3 regions of the Methylophaga sp. UBA3603 genome follow, and region 2 is predicted to be linked to each of the others. Evidence: predicted binding sites of a transcription regulator. Region 2 holds the regulator's gene; each other region holds the start of a gene.
What was found. The regulator FNR, encoded in region 2, switches genes on or off when oxygen is low (the NO sensors DNR and NnrR bind a similar motif). The targets are predictions, from matches to a motif close to TTGATNTANATCAA.

Region 1 (7,255 bases), on a different contig from region 2:
ATCAACAGCCATTCTATTTGGCCGCCATTTAGCCCTTGGCATTGAATATCGCCAAAAACCCGATAACCTTGATTTAAAAGAAGATGACTGGTCCAACATATTTGTGGCCTGGTTTCCAAATAAAGTTATCAGTGTGACGGCAGCCTGGCTGGATTTGGGTGGCATTGCCGGAGCCAAAAGCCAGAAAGGGGCTTATTTTTCTGTTACAGGTTACTTTTGATGTTCACAAAATTTCGATATAGCTTTTTTATGGCTTGCTACTTGGCATTAACTGCTTGTGCCAGCACATCAGAACCCACTTTGTATAACAAACTGGGAGGTGAGCAAGGTGTGAATAATATTGTCGAAAACCTCATCCGGGAAATTGGACAGGATGAGCAAATTTTCCATTATTTTGCCGAAGCCCGTGTCAGTCGATTTCGGGAAAATCTTATTGAACACTTTTGTGCAATCTCAGACGGTCCATGCCAATATACCGGTGACAATATGGTGGACATCCATACTGGAATGAATATCAATGAAAGTGATTTTAATCACTTGGTGGATTTATTGATTAATGCTATGGAGGCTGAGGGAATCCCTCACCGCATTCAAAATCAGCTGCTTGCCCGATTGGCACCATTGCGTGAAAACATTATCTATCTATAATTCAATTTTATCGTCAATATCCGCTTCTACAACCGGGAAAGTGGGAACATGGGTAAAAATCACCTGATTACGTCCATGCTCTTTTGCTCTGTATAACGCCGTATCGGCTGCATGTAGAATCACATCCATCGGCGGCACAGGCTCTTCAGGCCATAGCAGACAAACACCGCAACTCATGGTTACCGGAATTAACTGGGAACCACTTGGAATGGGGGTATCCGCTATAACAGATCTTAATCTTTCAAAAGATGCTGTTGCCTCTTCCGGTTTTAATTGCAAAGCGACCAAGAATTCTTCACCACCAAATCTTCCCAACACATCATAGCTTCGCAAAGTGGATTTCAGGCGACTGGCAAAGCGGCGTAATACCTCGTCACCTGATGCATGACCATAGGTATCATTAATCTTTTTAAAATTATCTATGTCACATAATGCGACACAATAAATTTTGTCGCTACGTCTTGAGCGCGCGAGCTCTTCGGTGATCCGTTCGATAGCAGCATGACGATTTAGAATTGTCGTTAAATGATCATGGGTCGCTCGATAAATCAAATCCTTGTATAGATGGGACAGTGGATTTGCCAGCCGCTTGGCCAGTAAAGTACTGAGCACTACACTTATTATCACAATAAATAACGTTAAACCTAGCAGAGAATAATTCAGTCGATCAAAAACCCGATGAAAAATGGATAAATCTGCCAACAAAAATAATTGTATGGGCTGTTTATTAACGTTTTTTAACTTAACCTCTTCCAATAAAAATTGAGATCTTTGCCACCATAAGTCAGGCTCATTAGTTGTTTGAAGAAGATGGTCGAACTCAGCTTTATGAATTGGCAGTGTCGTTAAAAATAAATCTGTCTGGGTAGATTCAAACACAATATCCAACCCGGTTTTGAGCTTTAATTCTTCCAATAAAGGTGCATTTATTTCAAACGCGATAATACTGATGGCGACTTGATGTGGTGCATTTATGGGTACACTGAATAAACGATACAAACGATTATTTATTTCTACAAACTGACCCTGTTGACTGATGCCATGAACCGCCAGCCAGTTGATATCGGCCAGATCAGAGAGTGGAAAATCCAACTCATTCGCTGCAATCAGCTCACCGTTATCATTGAGCACCAACATTAAATCTGCCTGAATGCGTCCAGCATGGTTAGTGAGCATGCTGGTAATGGTTGGCACATTATTGGTGGCAACAGCTTCTCTGAATCCAAAGTCCTGAATAATGACTCTGGTGGCGTAATGTAAATTGGTTTCCCGGCTGTCGATGTACTGATGCAGAAAATAAGCAGCATTTGCCACCTGTTCACGGATTTGCTGCTGATTATGTTTATGAATAAACCAACCATGGCTCAGCTGCATCGCGAAAGCTGTCAGTAAAATCAGACTGACACAAAGTAGAATCATCCTGGTCTGGATGCTATTCATCTATAAGTCGTTTCCATAATATGCAGCGTATTCAGCCATCTGAACTCCGTTCATCAGGATTTATTAATCTGTAACTCTTCAGGGTAAACGCCATACCTTGATTTTTTGTCCAGTTTTGAAACCAAACAGACGATTGCCACCCACCGCAACAGCAATATGCTGTTTACCATTAACGCTGTATGTAATCGGTGGCGCATTGACGCCCGCTTCCGTTTTACCACTCCAGCGTTTTTCTCCCGAATCAGCATCAAAGGCCATCAGTTCACCGCTCCCTTCTCCGGTGAACACCAGACCACTGGCTGTACTTAAAACGCCGCCTATCAATGGATTTTCAGTTTTGACCTGCCAGACTATTTCTCCACTATCTAAATCAATTGCAGTTAATAAACCATGTTTTTCAGGAGTATTTAAAGGAGACATCGAAGAATAACGCACCGCTTCTTCTCCATCCTTGGCAGCCTGTTTGTGTAATTTATATTCCACCGGCCAGTGAATGGCGGCAATAAATACCAAACGTCTGCGAGCATCCACTGAAACGGGAGACCAGTTTGCACCGCCCATTACACCAGGATAAATAATCGTTCCTTCACTGCTGGGAAGTTCAAACATGTTTTTTTGCGGGACAAAGGCTTCGCTTTTATAGAGAAACTTACCATTACGTCTGTCATGTACATAAAACCAGCCCGTTTTACCAGCCTGACCAATTGCGGGAGTAGGTTGCCCCTTAATGGTAATATCAAACAAAACCGGCGGACTGGCTACATCATAACCCCAGCTGTCATGCGGGACTTGTTGGTAATGCCAGCGATAATCGCCACTGTTGGCATCAAGTGCCAGTAATGAACTGCTGTAAAGATTATCACCTGGTCTGGATGAGCCTTCCATTTGCGGTGATGGATTACCGGTACCAAAATGCAGAATGCCAGTATATGGGTCAATAACCGGCGTACTCCATGCCGAAGCACCACCATAACGCCAGGCGTCACCGTGCTGTTCCAGAGCGGCTTTTTCTTTTGCTATATCGCGAGGTAATTTCACCCCATCAGCTGTTTTGGTAACAAAATCACCTTCCCAATTTTCAGACTTGATGGTGTCAAACTGCCATTTTTGTTTACCAGTTTCGATGTCATATCCTGCCATGAAACCACGGCGCCCATATTTCCCGGCGATACCGACTACAGCGCCCAAAGGTGAATCAGAATCCGTAGCATCAAGATGTAATCCATATCCCACGCCGGTGATGCCAATAATGACTGTATCCTGATAAATCATCGGGGCCATATTGATGCCCGCTCCCGAGGTACCGGAGACGCTGCCCAGTTCAGTATCGTCCAGCGTACTAACATCTTCCTGAATACCACTGTTTTCATCAACAACACGATTATCCCAGCGTTTTTCTCCTGTTTTGGCATCCAATGCAATCAATCTGGCATCAATGGTGCCGGTAAAAACCATACCATTTGATACAGCCACACCGCGATTGGCAGGACCACAGCAAATGGGATAATCTTCATCTAAATCATGCTCATAACGCCATAATTGTTGACCACTCGCGGCATCCAGTGCGACCACATCGTTAAACGGCAAAGAAACATACATCACGCCATTCTGAACCACCGGTGTTGCCTGAAAGGTTTCATTTACACCGGTATCAAATTCCCATGCTTCAACCAGCTCCATAACATTGCTTTTGTTAATTTGGACCAGCTTACTGTGCCGTTGATGTAGATCATCGCCACCATAAACCGGCCATTCAATCTCTGTTGCTAAAACTGGCAGGGATAAAACAGTTAAAAGCCCTCCCAACCAGAAGATGTGTTTTAAAGGCATGGTTTTCTCTCTCTTAATTATTTTTAGTTATGATAACAATTACTATCGAACAAGAATTTTTTATCCCGTAAATTGGATCTTATGATCCAGATCAAATCAAAGCCCGATAACCCTACAGCAAATAATAAGTCTCCCTAAAATCAAATTATCAACATCTGTTGTTAATCAGATAAGTGAGGTAAGTAATGTATAAAACACTACTGGTAGGACTTATAACGTTTTTAAATATATCCCTTGTGTTGGCAGATAATTTTAGAAATGAGCCCATCAAACCGATACAGCCATTTATTATTACCGAACCCGCCAAAGTTGAACTCGGGAAAAAACTTTTTTTTGACCCCAGACTCTCCCGCTCAGGGTTCATATCTTGTAATTCCTGTCATAATCTCAGTATGGGAGGCAGTGATAACTTGCCGACTTCCATTGGTCATAATTGGCAGCAAGGACCAATCAACTCTCCCACCGTACTCAATTCCAGTATGAATCTGGCCCAGTTCTGGGATGGTCGGGCAGCCGATTTGCAGGAACAGGCTGCCGGACCAATTGCTAATCCGATGGAAATGGCTTTTAGCCACTCTCTGGCCATTGATGTTTTGCGTTCGATTCCACAATACGTTGCAGCATTCAATAAAATCTATGGCAGTAATGAGATTACTCTGGATCAGGTTACCAATGCCATAGCAGCTTTTGAAGAAACCCTGGTCACTCCCAATTCCCGTTTTGATCTTTGGCTTAAAGGCAGTGACAATGCCTTGACTGACACTGAAATTGCCGGTTATCAGAAATTTAAAGAAATCGGTTGTGTGGCTTGTCATAACGGGGCTGCTGTAGGTGGCAGTTCATTCCAGAAGATGGGGATTATGGAACCCTACCAGACCGAAAACCCGGCTGAAGGACGTATTGCAGTGACCGGTAAAGATGCCGATCGCTTTTCATTCAAAGTACCAACTTTACGCAATGTTGAATTGACTTACCCATACTTCCATGACGGTGCCTATTGGAAACTGGAAGATGCCGTCGATGTGATGGCCAGACTGCAACTGGGACAGAAGCTGGAAAAACAGGACATTCAAAACATAACGGCATTTTTGAAAACCCTGACGGGTGACCAGCCTCAATTTGCCGTACCACAATTGCCACCCTCTACTGGCGACACACCGATTCCTGTTCCATTTGAAAAGGAATAAGTAAAAAAGCCCGCCAGAGTTGATAACTGGCGGGCTTTTCTATTGAGCTGTTAATCAGACAGGTCTGAAACCCTATCAACTACTGCCGCATATAAATCTCGAGTTGAAGCAATCGCGCCATCCTGAACCTGTTCAGCCGAAATAACTTTGCCACCAGCAGCCTGAAGCGGGCGGGTTGCAGTCGTACTGGCCACAACTGTAGGTTTATACCCCAGATTAAATCCGCCATGCGCGGTGGAATTTACACACATATGTGTCATAAAGCCTGCCAACACTATATTTTCAATATTCAGTGATTTCAGTCTTTGATCCAATTCAGTTTGCACAAATGCATTGGGAAAGTTTTTAGTAATAACGTATTCCCCGTCTTGAGGTGCCACTTCATTGGAAATCTGACCAATATCCGTAGTGAGATCGTAAGGTGAGCCCACACCTCCATCATGTTGAATATGAATGATAGGAATGTTTAACGCCCTAGCACGTTCCAGCAAAGCTTTGGCTTCAATAATAGCTTTTTCCACACCCGTGAGCTGCATAACACCGGTTCGATAGGTGTTCTGACAATCAATCATAATTAATGCTGAATCACTCAACTTTGTCGGCTGATGCCCTAAGCCGACAATCTCTCTTAATGTTTGTGATGCTTGTGTCATAACAATCCTCTTTGAATGTTCAAAAATTTACCCGCGGTATGGTTAGCTTCAGTCTTGCTGCCGATCAATCCATGCGATGCTGAAAACTCAATGCATAAGCACCCGGTCTGGCCAATAAAATAGGATCAGCAGAGGGCTCAATCCCCTCTGGCAATGCCAGCGGATTAAACATCGTCGCTTTTTCATATTCTGCAGCATCCGCCATTGGTGCCTCGATCACTATAGTGCCTAACTCAACTACTTGACGATCGTCAGGCCAAATTACCGTTGCATCATTCACTTCATCGCCAGGTTCAGCAATTTGTACCGATAAACGAAACTCGGCAGCTTGTTCAGGTAAACGCTCACGGATTTCATTCATCAAATAGTTTTCGTTTTTTGCTTCAGCATCATCTTTTTCCAATGTTTTCACACCGTCTAGTGGTGTCACAATATAGCGACCATAAACCGACTCACCATCGCTGTTGGTAAACTTAAACGCATTGATGCCATGGTAGGACAGATTGGCAAAACTGGCCGGAAAGGGTTTGGGATATTCAACAAAATGCTTGGCCTTAGGATTGTCAGCTAAAAATTGTTGAATAGGTTTGGTCTCAGCTTCTGAAGTAGCAGAATCTCTGACTGCTGTGAGCATTTCCAAAAAAGCTTCTGGTGTTGCCACCGGAAAACGTGGCACTGAGCTCAACACCATATCAGTATATTCCTCGTCGCCCAAATCAATACGCATCGCCATACCTTTGGCTAATCCTTTAGGATCATTGTCCGCAATATCGGGAAACCCGGTTGCATTAGAAAAACGTACGACTATCGGAGAAGACTGCTGTTGCAAATGTGCTGCAGAAGTAATTTGTCGAGCTGACTCAGCTGGATGGAACACGCCGGTTAACACCACCCCTTTAGTGTGATTGGAACGCAATCCTTCTCTGGGTCCTTTGAATAAATCGTGCTGTACATCAACAATCTTCTCGACTGTCGACTTTTCTGCTTGCTCTGCTGAAACAGGATTTATATTGAAACCTAACAACAATGCCAGTGGCAAATACTTCAATGTTTTACTGCCCATTAACGCTATCCTTTTGATGAATTTACTGCCCGCATTGAGCACGAAAATATAGCTTAAAGCTTTATGAGCCTTTTACATCAAACTTAGTTCATGTTGATTTAAACATTGCAGCAAAAATTCAGCGCTGTTGATTTAGCATGATTTGCATTTACTAGACGATTGGTCTACTGTGAACACACATTTACTAGACGACCGGTCTAATATGACACGCATCGAAACAAGACAATCATTAATCAAAGTCGGTACCGACGTTATCGGCAGCCATGGTTTTAACCCAACAGGCTTAAATACCGTGTTAAAAACCGCTGGCGTACCGAAAGGTTCGTTTTATTATTATTTTGCCAGTAAAGAAGATTTCGGCCTGGCTATCATTGATGAATTCGCAATTGCCTATAACGAAAAAATTGACTCGTTTCTCAGCGATACAAAAGTCA
Region 2 (7,255 bases):
TAAAATCGTTAACCGATTATAATGCGCCCTTGGTGGATGGCAATTGCTGTAAGGCTCGTTCATCTAATGTGACAGCCATTCGCAGGGCCCGACCGAACGCTTTAAAAATGGTTTCAGCAATATGATGCGCATTTCGGCCTTTAAGATTATCAATATGCAATGTAATACCGGCATGATTGACTAAACCCTGAAAGAATTCATAAAACAAATCAACATCAAATTCACCGATTTTGTCTCGAGTAAATGTCACATCGAATTCAAAGCCGGGTCGGCCAGATAAATCCAATACTACACGAGACAAAGCTTCATCCAGTGGGACATAGGAATGACCATAACGGACCACACCTTTTTTATCCCCCAGCGCTTTTTTTAATGCCTGACCAATTGTGATACCAACATCCTCAACGGTATGATGAGCATCAATGTGCAGATCGCCTTTGGCGTTGATTTGCAGGTCGAATAAACCGTGACGGGCAATCTGTTCCATCATGTGATCAAGGAATGGCACGCCGGTTTCGGATTGAAATTTTCCGCTTCCATCCAGATTGATGGAGACTTCAATTTGAGTTTCGAGCGTGTTACGCGCAACAGTGGCGCTACGAACGGTCATTTGCTTTCCTGAAAACTGAAATAAAAACAAATAATAACTGTTTCAGTGGCGGGTTTGAAGCGTTATCATGTCCTGTGACTTTTTTACGGATAATAAAATGACACAAGCTCGGGTGATTACGCCATTATTTGAGGACTTGGCTAAGGTTGAACATCATCATCAGCTCGCCTGTCAATCATGTGCTTTGTATCGGTTATGCCTGCCCTTGGGGCTGCATCGGGATGACCTGACCAAGCTCGATCAAATCATTAAACGCAGTGCTGGATATAAACGCCACCAGATTCTGTTTGAACCCTCCTCTACTTTTAAAACAATCTTTGTTGTTCGTTCTGGTTCGTTCAAAACCACGATCTCTGCGACGGATGGGCGCGAACAGGTCACCAGCTTTTATTTCCCCGGTGAATTTATTGGTATGGATGCAATTTACCAGCAACGTTATTTATCCACAGCCCGGGCACTTGAAGCCAGCAGTGTTTGCGAATTGCCTTATGAGCGCCTGCAGGAATTCAGTGCGACTATCCCGGAGTTGCAAAATCAATTGATGACCCGTTTGAGCAAAGAATTGTCATCGGATAAAAATTTATTGTTGTCTCTCGGCAAAAAAACCGCCCAGGAAAAGCTGATTAGTTTTTTACTGTCTCTATCACAACGTTTCAGTGAACGTGGTTACTCGTCGATGTCATTTCAATTGACCATGTCCCGTGGGGATATTGCCAACCATCTGGGATTGGCGATTGAAACGGTCAGTCGTTTATTTACCCAGTTACAGGATCAGCAGCTATTGTCGATTCAGGGCAAAGAAGTAACGATTTTAGACCTGCCAGCATTAAAACAACGCTGCGGATAGCCTGAACCGCACTTTATTGACCTGGATCAATGTTGATCTCCAGATACTCCGTATGATCTGAAATTGTGTTCCACAACAGATCATTATTCGGAGTCGTGCCATGAAAAAAATTCCCCTGATTTCCTCAATCCTGCTTGCTGCTGGTCTTGCCAGCCCTGTTTCAACCGTGATGGCTTATGAGGCCGGTGACTGGTTAATACGGGGACGTGTTATCAATGTGAATCCAAATGATAGCAGCGGCACTCTCAGCCTCAATGGTGCAGATACTGGATTTAAAGGGGTAAAAGTCGATAGCGATACGGTTCCAGAACTGGATATTACCTATATGATCAACCGCAACTGGGGAGTAGAGTTGATTTTAGGTTATTCAGAACACACGGTTACCGGTGAGAAAAGCTGGGCTGCTCTGGGTGACGTCATTGATACTAAAGTACTGCCACCCACATTGACGCTGCAATATCACTTTTTGCCAGGCTCAAATATTCGTCCTTATATCGGGGCCGGGGTGAACTACACCTACTTCTTTGATGAAGAAGTTCCGAGCAGTTCTTTACTTAGCAGTCCAGGCGATAAGGTCAAACTGGACAGCTCCTGGGGTTGGGCTGCACAAGCCGGGGTGGATATTGCCATCAATCAGGATTGGTTTATCAATATGGATGTCAAATATCTGGACATTGATACGACAGCCAGTTTCAAAAATGTACTTGGCACCAATAGCGCAAAAATTGATGCTGATATTGATCCCTTTGTTTATGGTATCGGTATAGGCCGCCGTTTCTAAATTCCTCTCTAAGGCCCTAAAAAAGCCCTCCTGATGGAGGGCTTTTTTTATTCCTGGCTTTGTGGTGTGACTAATGTTTTCAGCCTGACGCCACATAGCGTTAATACAGCAAAATAAACAATTGCAGAAGTCGTTATCAGCCCCATCAATATGCCAAACCGATGCCAGCCACTCCAGCTTATCCAATCGCCATTAATCGGCGTTACCCATAACAAGAACGCTACTAATACGATATTGGCGAGCAGCATACGGACAAAAAATAAGCCCCAGCCAGCAATGGGTTGATAGACTGCTTTTTTTCGAAGTGTGTAATACAGTAAGCCAGCATTGAGCATCGCTGATAAAGCCGTGGCTAAAGCCAGCCCCACATGGGCCAGATAAATCATCAACACAATGTTCAGTCCCATATTGCTTATCATCGCAATAATGCCGATTTTGACAGGGGTTTTGGTGTCCTGACGGGCATAAAAGCCCGGTGCAAGTACCTTGATAAAAATAAACGGCAATAAGCCCAAACCATATGCCATCAAGCTTAATGATGCCTGATGGGCATCATTTGGCGTGAATTCGCCATATTGAAACAAGGTAAGCAACAACGGTTCAGCAAGAATAATCAGGCCGATAGCAGCAGGAGTACCGATTAAAAATACCCAGCGTAACGCCCAGTCAATGGTGTGTGAAAACTCCTGCATGGAGGCTGTGGCGTGTTTCTTCGAGAGATTGGGTAATATTACAGTGGCCAGTGCAATCCCCAGGATGCCTAATGGAAATTCGACCAGTCGATCAGAATAATACAGCCATGAAATGCTGCCGGTGATGAGAAAAGAAGCCAGTAACGTATCCAGCAATAAGTTGATTTGTGAAACCGATACACCAAACATGGCTGGTATCATCAATCGCAGAATTTTTTGCACACCTTCATCTTTCCAGCCCCAATGTGGTTTTGGCAAACTGCCAATTTTCATTAAAAATGGCATTTGAAACAGTAGCTGCACTACCCCGCCGATAAACACCCCCCAGGCAAGCGCTTTTACCGGTTCATCCAGATGTGGTGCCAGCCATAACGCACAGCCAATCATTGAAATGTTGAGAAAAACGGGTGTAAATGCCGGCACGGCAAACTTACCAAAGCTGTTTAAAATGGAGCTGGCCAATGCGGTAAGTGAAACGAACAGTATGTATGGAAAAGTAATCCTTAACAGTTCTCTGGCCAGTTGTAATTTTTCAGGCTGATCAATAAATCCTGGAGCAAAAATCAGAATAATTATGGGGGCGGCGATTACTCCTATCAGCGTAATAAAAAATAATACGCCTGCAAGAGTCCCGCTGGTTGCGGCAATAAGCTGTTTCAGATCCTGATCACCGCGTTCGCGATATTCAGCAAGAACAGGGATAAACGCTTGTGAAAAAGCCCCTTCTGCAAACAGGCGACGGAGAAAATTTGGAATCTTAAAGGCAACAAAAAATACGTCAGCGCCCATCCCTGCCCCAAGAAGTCTGGCAATGACAATATCTCGAACAAATCCCAAAATTCGGGATAAAAAGGTCATTAAACTGACAACCAAGGTAGACTTAAGCAGTTTTTCTTTCATAGTCGCTTATTTTATTGGATAAACGCTTTCAGCGTGTGAGGCGCTAAAAATGCAAAATATGTTTAAAAATGTTCATTCTAAGCGTTTTTTACTGACATATCTTAGCTTGGTTGTTTTATTGCTATTGCTTTTTTTAACACTGAGTCAACAGCCGCCGCCAGCAGAATCATCAAATAGCAGCAGTTCTATGTTGACAGTCTTTGAGCCAACCTTGGAAATACCCCAGTTTCTTGCTTATACCAGTGATCATTCCGTATTTACCAATGATGCTTTTTCTGGCAAGTGGAGCTTTGTCTTTATTCCGTCTGTTGGCTGCCATGATTGTGAGGCTATTTTCCGTGTATTAAAAAACCTTAAAGATGGGCTAGCAAATCGATCAGTTCAACTGGTGCTTATAGATATTGGTGGCCAGCAAATAGATGAACTGACTGCACTTGTCCATTCCCATGATGTTGATGCTCGAATTATCACTGTTAATGGCACACCATCGGAAAATAAATCGTTAAAGAATTTTTTTACCAGAAGCAGAGCCTACCCCGAACAGGACCTGGAAAATGCCGTTTTTTTAATCAATCCAAGAGCTTTGCTTGCCGCAAGGTTTCAAGCACCTTTTACCTCGGTGTTAATCCGTCAAAGCTTTATACAACTGCGTTCAGATTATGCGGTTAACCATTAATCAGATGTTTCGTCCATTGCTTCAGCAAAACTCAAGGCAAGCTGTTCAAGTGTACTGGTTCGGCGAAAGCTAGGACGCCACACCAGGCCAATTTCACGTTTTGCCAGACTATCCTGTTTTAACGGTCGCAAACAGATATCGGCATGACGCACCATATCGGAATTAATAGCCATTTGTGGAATCAAGGTAATCCCTAAACCGCTTGCCACCATTTCTATCAGCGTGTACAAGCTGGTCGCCTGTACACTGCGCCGTTGTGCTGAAGCGGGTAATTGACAGGCACTGATAGCATGCTCACGCATACAATGCCCTTCGGCTAATAGTAATAACTCGTTTATTGGCAGTTGATGTGGTTGCAGTGACTCATATTTGCTTAAACTATGTTGTCGGGGTAAGGCTACCCAAAAGGCTTCTTGTGAGATTACCCGGTAATTCAAATTTCGCGTATTGAACGGAAAGGCTAGTATTGCTACATCAATGGTGCCATTTTCTACTTGTACTAATAATCTTTCCGACTGATCTTCAATCAGTAAAACCTCTAACTCTGGTAATTGTTTACGAATTTTGGGCAATACACGGGGCAGTAGAAACGGACTAATAGTGGGGATAACGCCAATTCTGATTCTGCCGGCTAAAGGATTTTTCTCAGCTTGCGCCAAATCCACCAAATCATCACTTAAAGAGAGAATTTGTCGGGCGCGGTCAGCCACTTCTTCGCCAATGGGTGTTGTGAGTACTTTTCGATTGGTACGCTCTAGTAAACCAACTTCCAGTAAGTCTTCTAAGTCCTGAATGCCTGCACTTAGAGTGGATTGTGTCACATGGCACTTCTCTGCGGCACGACCAAAGTGTTTTTCATCAATGACTGCTGTCAAATACTGTAATTGCCGTAAGGTGGGAAGTCTCATAATCGGTCTATCCACTTATTAAGTTGAAAATGATTTGTTTTATATAAGTTAGCATAAATATAATGACAAATCGTCAGCCAATACAAAATTCGTTTGTTGTAAGATGTATTCATATTATTACTTTTTTGTCAGGAGGTTTCATGCGTAAGTGGCAGTGTTTAGTGTGTGGGTTCATCTATGATGAAGCCAGAGGATTACCTGAAGAAGGCATTCCACCGGGCACCTCATGGGACGATATTCCAGATGACTGGGAATGTCCGGAATGTGGTGTGGGCAAAGAAGATTTTGAAATGTTGGAAATTTGATCAGCGACGCGTAAATCCAGCTTCTTTATTTTTAAGCGTTTTTCGATATAGCTTATTGTTTTCAATTCTTAAACTTAAAACGAACTAATCGTATTATTATCTGGCAACGCAACGTGCTGACAGAACTTTCCCTTACGCATTTTCGTAATATCCATAAATCAATACTCTACCCCAGTTCTGGTGTGAATTTACTGGTTGGAGAAAATGGTTCTGGAAAAACCAGTGTGTTGGAAGCTATCTATCTGCTGGCAATGGGGCGTTCTTTTCGTTCGCGTAATTTGAAAAATGTAATTCAAAACGAAGAACAATATTTTCAATTATTTGCCAGAATTATTCAGGGTATTCCTGTTGGATTACAATTTGGGAATGCGAGTGGTTTACAGATTCGTCTTAACAATGCTCCATTAAAAAAGCTATCTGAATTAGCTACGCATCTTCCCCTTCAATTTATTCCGGCTAATTGTCACCAATTTTTTGAACTGGGTCCGCGGTTTAGGCGAAAAGTTGTGGATTGGGGATTGTTTCACGTGGAACAAGATTTTTTTTATCATTGGCAAGCATACAAAAAAATTCTCTCCCAACGTAATGCAGCATTGCGCAATGCAAAACCGAACAGTGAAATAAAAGTTTGGGACGCATCGCTAAATGCGCATGGTTTGAAACTGGCAACCTATCGGAATGAATACCTGGACCAATTAGTGATTAGTTTTAAAGAATGGTTCATGTTGCTTTGCAATGATTATAAAACTTCAAAATTTGAATTACGATATTTATCAGGCTGGCCTAAAGGGGAAGATTTTGCTGATATTTTGAATAAAACAATTGATAGAGATCGTGCGCTTGGTTATACCCGATCAGGTCCACATGCAGCAGATTGGTCATTAAGAGTAGATGGGCAAGATCCTGCAGAATTGTTTTCAAGAGGACAGCAGAAACTTTTTTTTCTTGCTATCAGCCTGGCACAAATAACTTTAATGCAACAGATAAATAAACAACAAAGCGTATTGTTGATTGATGATTTAAGCTCAGAACTTGATCGTGAGCACCAGGTTTCTGTGTTACAAGCGATCAAAAAATTGAAGGTGCAAACCTTTATCACGACGACAAATACAGAGTTATCAGCAAGGTTGGTAAAAGAAGAAAATGACATTATGTTCCACGTGGAACGAGGTGTGATTGAGCAAGTATAGTCAAGCTGTCAACCGGAGACGATACATAGTAGAATGAACGATTAGGCTTCACCTTGCTGTAAATGGACTAATTTATGACCACTGAAAATAATAGTTACGATTCTTCCAATATTAAAGTACTGAAGGGGTTGGACGCTGTCAGAAAACGGCCGGGCATGTACATCGGCGACACGGACGACGGAACCGGTTTGCACCACATGGTTTTTGAGGTGCTGGATAACTCAATCGATGAATCTCTGGCTGGCCATTGCACGGAAATAAACGTTCGAATTCATCCGGATGATTCCGTTTCTGTTGAGGATAATGGTCGTGGTATTCCGGTCGATATGCATGAAGGTGAAGGAGT
Region 3 (7,255 bases), on a different contig from region 2:
TGCTCATTTTCTTGTTATACAGCTGCCTTTTTATTTAAGGCATAACCCAAAAGTCTACTGCCGGGAATCTAGGAAATTATGACCAAGTCTGATTTGATAGAAATACTATCCGAAAAACAATCTCTATTGAATTACCGAGACGTTGAACTAGCGGTGAAGTTAATTCTTGAACAGATGAGCGATTGTCTGTCACGTGGTGATCGTATTGAGATCAGAGGGTTTGGCAGTTTCACCTTGCATCATCGTCCACCAAGAGTAGGACGTAATCCAAAAAGCGGTGAATCCGTTAAACTTGATGAAAAATATGTACCACACTTTAAACCCGGAAAAGAATTACGCGATCGCGTTAATAATGCCGCTGGTTTTTAACAAAAATGAAAATTAGTCAGGAAGCCGTTACTGACGCTCTTGTAATTAAAAGTTATGGCGACGGCTTTCTACTGATTCAAGCTCCAAATCAAATTCCACAACAAATAACACATGACTGTGTTTTATCTCCTGAAGGTGTATTCGATGCACTGGATCTCCAAACTCTCGCTGAACAGTCTAGCGATTCTCAAATTGAGATAATAAAATCCTTCAATGCTGACGTTGTCATTATGGTGAATAACGAAGGTATTACTCCCAATATATTACAAATTACTGGCAACCTGGCACAGTATGGGATCTCACTGGAAACCATGTCACTTGGCGCTGCTTGCCGTACCTATAACTTGCTGTTGAATGAAGGCAGAAAACCAATAGTATTGATTTACTTTTACAATTAATGCGGATGACGACTAATGCACCGCAATTGAACAAGTAAATAACCATATTAAACATATGGATTAAATCATTGTTTTTACGTTACTTATTAGCTTCTGCTGAAATAGCTTTTTTGCTAATACTTGACCCCGTCAGATGAAGTCAGGAAAATTCTCCTATTTGGATAACTTCAAGCCAGTGAAAGTAGAAGCAAAACCAGCAAAATTGATCTGGATCACGGATTTGAAATCATCAACCTAGTTGTTTTGCGGTAAAATTCATTAGCTGGAACGTTAGGCAGAATGAAATGGGGTTCTGTTTTCTTAATAAAGAAACAGTGAAAGAGTTTTCATGAAAGAGAAGGTGTGATCGCTATGCAGGCGAAACAACAGTACAACTTTGAAGTGGTCAAATGGTTCGCCTATATGGCGTGTGTCTATTTGGTTGCCGGAACGGGTATGGGTGTATTTATTGCATCGCAGTTAGCCTGGCCAGATTTGAATTTTGATAATCCGTATATCAGTTTTGGTCGACTACGCCCATTACATACCAATACGGTTATCTTTGCGTTTGGTGGTTCGACTTTGATGGCGACAGCATTTTATGTTGTTCAACGCACCTCTGGCGTCAGACTGTGGAGTGATAAATTGGCATGGTTCACCTTCTGGGGCTGGAACCTGATTATTCTCGGAGCCATCATTACTCTGCCTTTAGGTCTGACTCAATCAAAAGAATATGCTGAACTGGAATGGCCGCTGGATATTTTAATTGCGGTGGTTTGGATTGCCTACATGTTCAATTTCATCATGACCTTATCGATCCGAAAGGTTTCGCATATCTATGTTGCCAACTGGTTCTTCCTGGCAATGATGATCATGATTACCTACCTCCATGTAGTCAATAGTCTGTCTATTCCCGTCAGTATGTGGAAATCCTATTCCATTTTCTCCGGGGTTCAGGATGCGATGATTCAATGGTGGTGGGGTCATAACGCTGTTGGTTTCTTCCTGACTGCTGGTTTCCTAGGCATCATGTATTACTTCGTACCTAAACAGGCAAACCGTCCGGTTTACTCGTACCGCCTGTCAGTTATCCACTTCTGGGCGCTGGTATTCGGTTATGTCTGGTTGGGGGCTCACCATCTTCAATATACCGCTCTGCCAGATTGGACCGGTTCACTGGGTGCAGCCATTTCCCTTGCGATGATTATTCCTTCATGGGGTGGTGCGTTAAACGGTATGTTTACCCTGAGCGGTGCGTGGGACAAATTACGTACAGACTATATTTTACGTTTCCTGATTGTCTCTTTGGCGTTCTATGCGATGTCAACTTTCGAAGGTCCGGTTATGGCTTCGAAAACCGTAAATGCGTTGTCACATTACACTGACTGGACTATCGGTCACGTTCATTCAGGCGCACTTGGTTGGGTTGCAATGGTTTCTGTGGGTGCCTTGTACCATATGGTCGAACGTATGTGGGGTACAACCATGTATTCAGTCAAACTGGTCAATCTGCATTTCTGGATGGCGACTATTGGTACCGCAATTTACATCACTGCAATGTGGGTGTCCGGTATCATGCAAGGCCTGATGTGGCGTGCATACGATGAATATGGCAATTTGGCCTACACCTTTGTTGAGTCTGTAGCACAAATGCATCCTTATTACGCGATGCGTGCAATTGGTGGACTGATTTTCTTCCTGGGTGCGGTCATCATGCTGTTTAACGTAACAGTGACTATTCGCCGCGCGATTGCAAAACCGTCCGCCGAAATGGCAACTGCAGCGAATATTTGAGGGTATCAGCATGGCTAAAAAATCTAATAAACGCATTAGCTTTCAAGAGTGGGTAGAACAAAATGTGTGGGGGCTGGTGCTAGCGACGGCGTTGGTAGTGTCAGTCGGTGGTATTGTCGAGATCGTTCCATTGTTCTATTTGGATAATACTTTTGAGGATGATGTTTTTCCAGAATACGAAGAACTGCAGGGTGTACGTCCATACACTGCACTTGAGCTAGCTGGACGTGACATTTATCAGCGGGAAGGTTGCTATCTGTGTCATTCACAAATGGTACGTCCATTCCGTGATGAAAAAGATCGTTATGGTCATTATTCATTGGCTGTTGAGTCCAAATATGACCACCCATTTCAGTGGGGTTCCAAGCGTACCGGTCCTGATTTAGCGCGTGTTGGTGGTAAATACTCTGATGCATGGCATATTCAGCATTTGCGTGACCCGCGTTCTGTTGTACCTGAATCCGTTATGCCTAGATATCCTTGGCTGGACAAATCCACCATCGATGGTGAAGGCATGGTTAAGCGACTCAAAGCAATGAAAGTCCTGGGGGTTCCTTACAGTGATGAAGAAATTCTGGGAGCAGCAGAATTCGTAGAAGGCAAAACTGAAATGGATGCTCTGGTCGCTTATCTGCAAGTGCTTGGCACCATGATTCAATTTGAACCAGGAAGAGATTACCGTGAGTGATTTTCTGTCTTATTTTAAGACAAACTGGTCTGCAATGACCGTAAGCGATTGGGTGGGTACCATTCTGACGGTTGTTATTTTCTTACTGATGTTTGGTATGTATTTCTGGGTGTTACGCCCTAAAAACAAAGAAAAACTTGAATCGCATCGTGACTTGCCACTGAGAGATGACGATATAAATTCGGAGAAAAATGATGGCTGATAACAATAAAAACCCAAATGAATGTCCTGATACCGGACATGAATGGGATGGCATCAGAGAATTGACTAATCCACCGCCGCGTTGGTGGACAATAGCTTTATACCTGAGCGGTTTGTTAGTGCTGGTGTATTTTATTCTTTATCCTTCTCTGCCATTAGTGAATGGAAACACCGAAGGTATTCTGGGCTGGACGCAGATCAATGAATACAAGGATGACATGGCAAAAATTCAGGAAAAACGTGCACCTTTTGAAGATCGTATTGCTGCAATGTCAGCAGAAGAAATTCTCGAAGATGATGAGCTGTTACGCTATGCAGTAGGTTCAAGCAAAGTGCTTTATGGTGACAATTGTGCCGCTTGTCATGGTGTGGGTGGATATCCTCAACCTGGTTCGGGATATCCTATCCTGGCTGATGATGACTGGTTGTACGGTGGAACGGTAAACAAGATCATTGAAACCCTGGCCAAAGGTCGTCAAGGAATGATGCCAGCACATGCTGAGCTGTTAACCGAAGAAGAAGTGGATGGTCTGGTTGAATTCGTGTTGAGTAACTCGGCTGGTGAAGCCACCGAAGCGCAATGGAAACTTTACAACGAAAAAGGTTGTGTAGCATGCCATGGTGCAGATGCTAAAGGCATTCAGCAATTAGGCTCGGCTAACTTATCAGATAAAGTCTGGCGCTTTTCTGGGGAACCGGATGAAATTCGCCATACGATTCTTCACGGCGTAAATGCTGCGAATGATCCAAAGACTCGTATTGCAGTAATGCCAGCCTGGAATGAAAAGCTTGCCGTACGTTTGGAAGCAGAAGAATACGGTGATGATCCTGAAGAATATTATGAAGGTGATGAAACTCAACGGCTTTCAGAAACTGAAATCAAAAAACTGGCTGTTTATGTCCATCAACTCGGTGGTGGCGTAGAGTAGACTCAAGCTAACGTAATTACGAGTCGATAGATTCAAGGAGATTGATATGGGTTTAGATGCTGTAGCGATTGGTGCGATTGTAAGTCTTGTATTGACAATTGTTGTGATTGGCGTGATTGCCTACAAGGTCGTTAAAAACATGGAAGACAGTTCCAACGATAATTGACAGAGCGACGAATCAAAAAAAGCCGATTTTGTCGGCTTTTTTTGTACGTCAAAAGCTAAATTAGTAAATGCTTATATTATTTGGCGTGGTATAATTCCATCGGATAAGTTGCCTGTGAGGTACAAACTGTGTCGGAACAACTGAAGTCAGCAGAGCTCAATATTAATGACATCTATGATGAGGTCTCTGACTGGCATGTTAATGCCGGTGGCACTAAGGTCGTAGCAAAGCGGATGTCTGGTCGTTTCAGACGCCTTAAATGGTTTGGTATGTCGGTCTGGTTAATTTTCTTTATTGGGCCTTACCTACGCTGGAACGGCCAACAGGCAATTCTTTTCGATATCCCCAATCGTCAATTCAACTTTTTAGATATCACCATTTTCCCACAAGATATCTGGATGCTTTCCCTTACATTATTATTCTTTGCCATATTGTTGGCGGCAGTAACCAGTATTGCGGGTCGGGTATTCTGTGGTTATTTCTGTTTTCAAACTGTCTGGACCGATGTTTTTACCTTTATCGAAACCCGTATTGAAGGTGATACACCTCAAAAAGCGATGAAGTTTAAAAACTCACCGAATACCATCAGCAAAGTCTCCCGCATTGTTCTGAAACATGCTTTATGGTTGTCAATTGCCTTACTGACTGGCGTTACCTTTGCTGCCTGGTTTACCGATGCGTATCAACTCTGGTATGACTATTTTCATCTGCAGGCGTCATTAGCTGCCTGGATAGTCCTGGCTATGTTTACTATTGGAACATATATCTTTGCTGGATTTATGCGTGAGCAGGTCTGTTTCTGGCTATGCCCATATGCCCGTCTGCAAGGAGTTATGTATGATCAGGATACCGTGCTGCCAGCATATGATGCCGAACGTGGCGAACCCCGTGGTAAGCTTAAAAAAGGTGCTATGGACTCTAGTAAAGGCAGCTGTATCGATTGCAAGGTGTGTGTTGCAGTATGTCCTACCGGAATTGATATACGTAAGGGGCAACAAGAGGGATGTATCACCTGTGGTATGTGTATTGATGCCTGTGACAGTATTATGGACAAAACCAATCAGCCTCGTGGTCTGATTCGTTATGCGTCATACAAGGATTTACATCACAATGCTCAACCGGCCCCGTTATATAAACGTCCGAGAGTTATTATTTATTCATTTATATTGATGATGGCAATGTCTGGCGTTGGTTATGGATTTGCCACGCTCTCGTCGACAGAGTTTCAGGTTATTCACAATCGACAACCGGTATTTGTTCAGCTAAGTGATGGATCTATTCAGAACCGTTACACACTTAAAATGCTTAACAAAACCAATAAAACCATGGAAGTTCAGTATGGCATCAGTGGTTTGGAAGGCGCCACTTTGCATGGTATTGACCACAGCGTTATTATTGAACCCGGTAAGGTTATTCCATTACAGGCACTGGTTAGAGTGCCAGATGGAGAACTCAACAAAGAACTTGAACACCTGACTTTTATTGCTAATGTCGTTTCCAACCCGGGTGTTTCTGTCCAGTATGAAAGTGTCTTTATGGGGCCGAAATGATGGCAATCTCACAAGAAAATAATCAAGCACTGAAGAATCCATGGGTCTTAGGTTTTCTCGCTTTTTTGTGCACGTTTGTCACGATGAATATCATATTTATCTACCTGGCATTTAAGTCGCCACCAAATCTGGTCGTCGATAATTACTATGAGCGAGGCAAGGCTTACGCTGAGAAAGATATGCAGCTTGAACAGGAAAATAAGCTCGGCTGGAGCGGGGTTATTATGGTTCCTGCAAATAACCGGGTCAATCAGCGTCAGGCTTATGAAGTGCTGATCCAAGGAAAAAATTCTACAACTGTAGAATTGGATTCTGTCAGCTTATTCGCTTATCGCCCTTCAGATCAGCGTGAAGATTTTTCGGTTGAAATGAATCCTATTGGTCTGGGACGTTATGGCGCGGATATTGAGTTTGGCTTGCCAGGTAACTGGGACATAATAGTTGAAGCCAAACGTGGAGATGATGAGTTTCTGATCACCCGCAGAATTTATATTGATCCTTAATTATTTAAAAGCAAGTTGATAGTTTTTGTCTGAATCTGCCGCGCAAACTAAAAAAAGCGAATGTTTTCATTGTGGATTAATTGTCAAAAATCCCGGTGAATTTACTGCACAAATAAATTCCCTTCCACATGACTTTTGTTGTCATGGCTGCCAAATGGCATGCCAGACAATCTACGCAGCGGGACTACAGGGTTTTTATAATAAAACGCCAGAAGGCGAATCACTTGCCCCCCCGCCTGAAACAGCTAATGATTTTCATGCCTATGATATTGATGAAATTCAGGCAGATTATGTTGATGATCTAGGCGATAAACGCACCATTTACCTGTTAATCGAGGGGATACATTGTGCTGCCTGCGTTTGGTTAATTGAACATGCACTACATAAATTACCGGGTGTGTTGGAGGCAGATGTAAATTTGACAGCAAAACGCTGTCGAATTCGCTGGGATAATCGCGAAACTTCCTTATCTGTTTTAATGCAGCACCTCGCTAAACTGGGCTATGCAGCAGTGCCTTTTGACCCGGAAACGGCAGAAGGTGCATTGGCCAAGCGTCATCGTGGATTAGTATATCGAATGGCTTTTGCCGGTTTTGCCATGATGAACCTGATGTGGGTTTCCATTGCATTGTATTCCGGTGCAGCAGAAGACGAGTTCCGCAATCTGTTTCATTGGGT

Region 1: the regulator FNR is predicted to act here: its motif matches at 4,000-4,013, upstream of B4F66_RS00340 (cytochrome-c peroxidase).
Region 3: the regulator FNR is predicted to act here: its motif matches at 970-983, upstream of ccoN (cytochrome-c oxidase, cbb3-type subunit I).

Annotation. Positions count from the first base shown of each region.
Region 1 covers NZ_DFMC01000001.1:79,043-86,297, reverse strand. The annotation lists gene B4F66_RS00360 (DUF3034 family protein) at 1-220, shown strand, start outside; gene B4F66_RS00355 (group I truncated hemoglobin) at 220-648, shown strand; gene B4F66_RS00350 (sensor domain-containing diguanylate cyclase) at 643-2,088, opposite strand; gene B4F66_RS00345 (pyrroloquinoline quinone-dependent dehydrogenase) at 2,167-3,918, opposite strand; gene B4F66_RS00340 (cytochrome-c peroxidase) at 4,104-5,105, shown strand; gene B4F66_RS00335 (cysteine hydrolase family protein) at 5,156-5,758, opposite strand; gene B4F66_RS00330 (catalase family peroxidase) at 5,823-6,821, opposite strand; gene B4F66_RS00325 (TetR/AcrR family transcriptional regulator) at 7,024-7,255, shown strand, end outside.
Region 2 covers NZ_DFMC01000002.1:29,551-36,805, reverse strand. The annotation lists gene hisB (imidazoleglycerol-phosphate dehydratase HisB) at 17-610, opposite strand; gene B4F66_RS00755 (fumarate/nitrate reduction transcriptional regulator Fnr) at 708-1,457, shown strand; gene B4F66_RS00750 (OmpW/AlkL family protein) at 1,558-2,238, shown strand; gene murJ (murein biosynthesis integral membrane protein MurJ) at 2,286-3,830, opposite strand; gene B4F66_RS00740 (hypothetical protein) at 4,018-4,506, shown strand; gene B4F66_RS00735 (hydrogen peroxide-inducible genes activator) at 4,503-5,414, opposite strand; gene B4F66_RS00730 (rubredoxin) at 5,555-5,719, shown strand; gene recF (DNA replication/repair protein RecF) at 5,833-6,909, shown strand; gene gyrB (DNA topoisomerase (ATP-hydrolyzing) subunit B) at 6,984-7,255, shown strand, end outside.
Region 3 covers NZ_DFMC01000009.1:448,582-455,836, forward strand. The annotation lists gene B4F66_RS09425 (integration host factor subunit beta) at 79-369, shown strand; gene B4F66_RS09430 (MTH938/NDUFAF3 family protein) at 375-767, shown strand; gene ccoN (cytochrome-c oxidase, cbb3-type subunit I) at 1,119-2,540, shown strand; gene ccoO (cytochrome-c oxidase, cbb3-type subunit II) at 2,551-3,228, shown strand; gene B4F66_RS09445 (cbb3-type cytochrome c oxidase subunit 3) at 3,221-3,430, shown strand; gene ccoP (cytochrome-c oxidase, cbb3-type subunit III) at 3,423-4,358, shown strand; gene ccoG (cytochrome c oxidase accessory protein CcoG) at 4,653-6,074, shown strand; gene B4F66_RS09460 (FixH family protein) at 6,071-6,577, shown strand; gene B4F66_RS09465 (heavy metal translocating P-type ATPase) at 6,603-7,255, shown strand, end outside.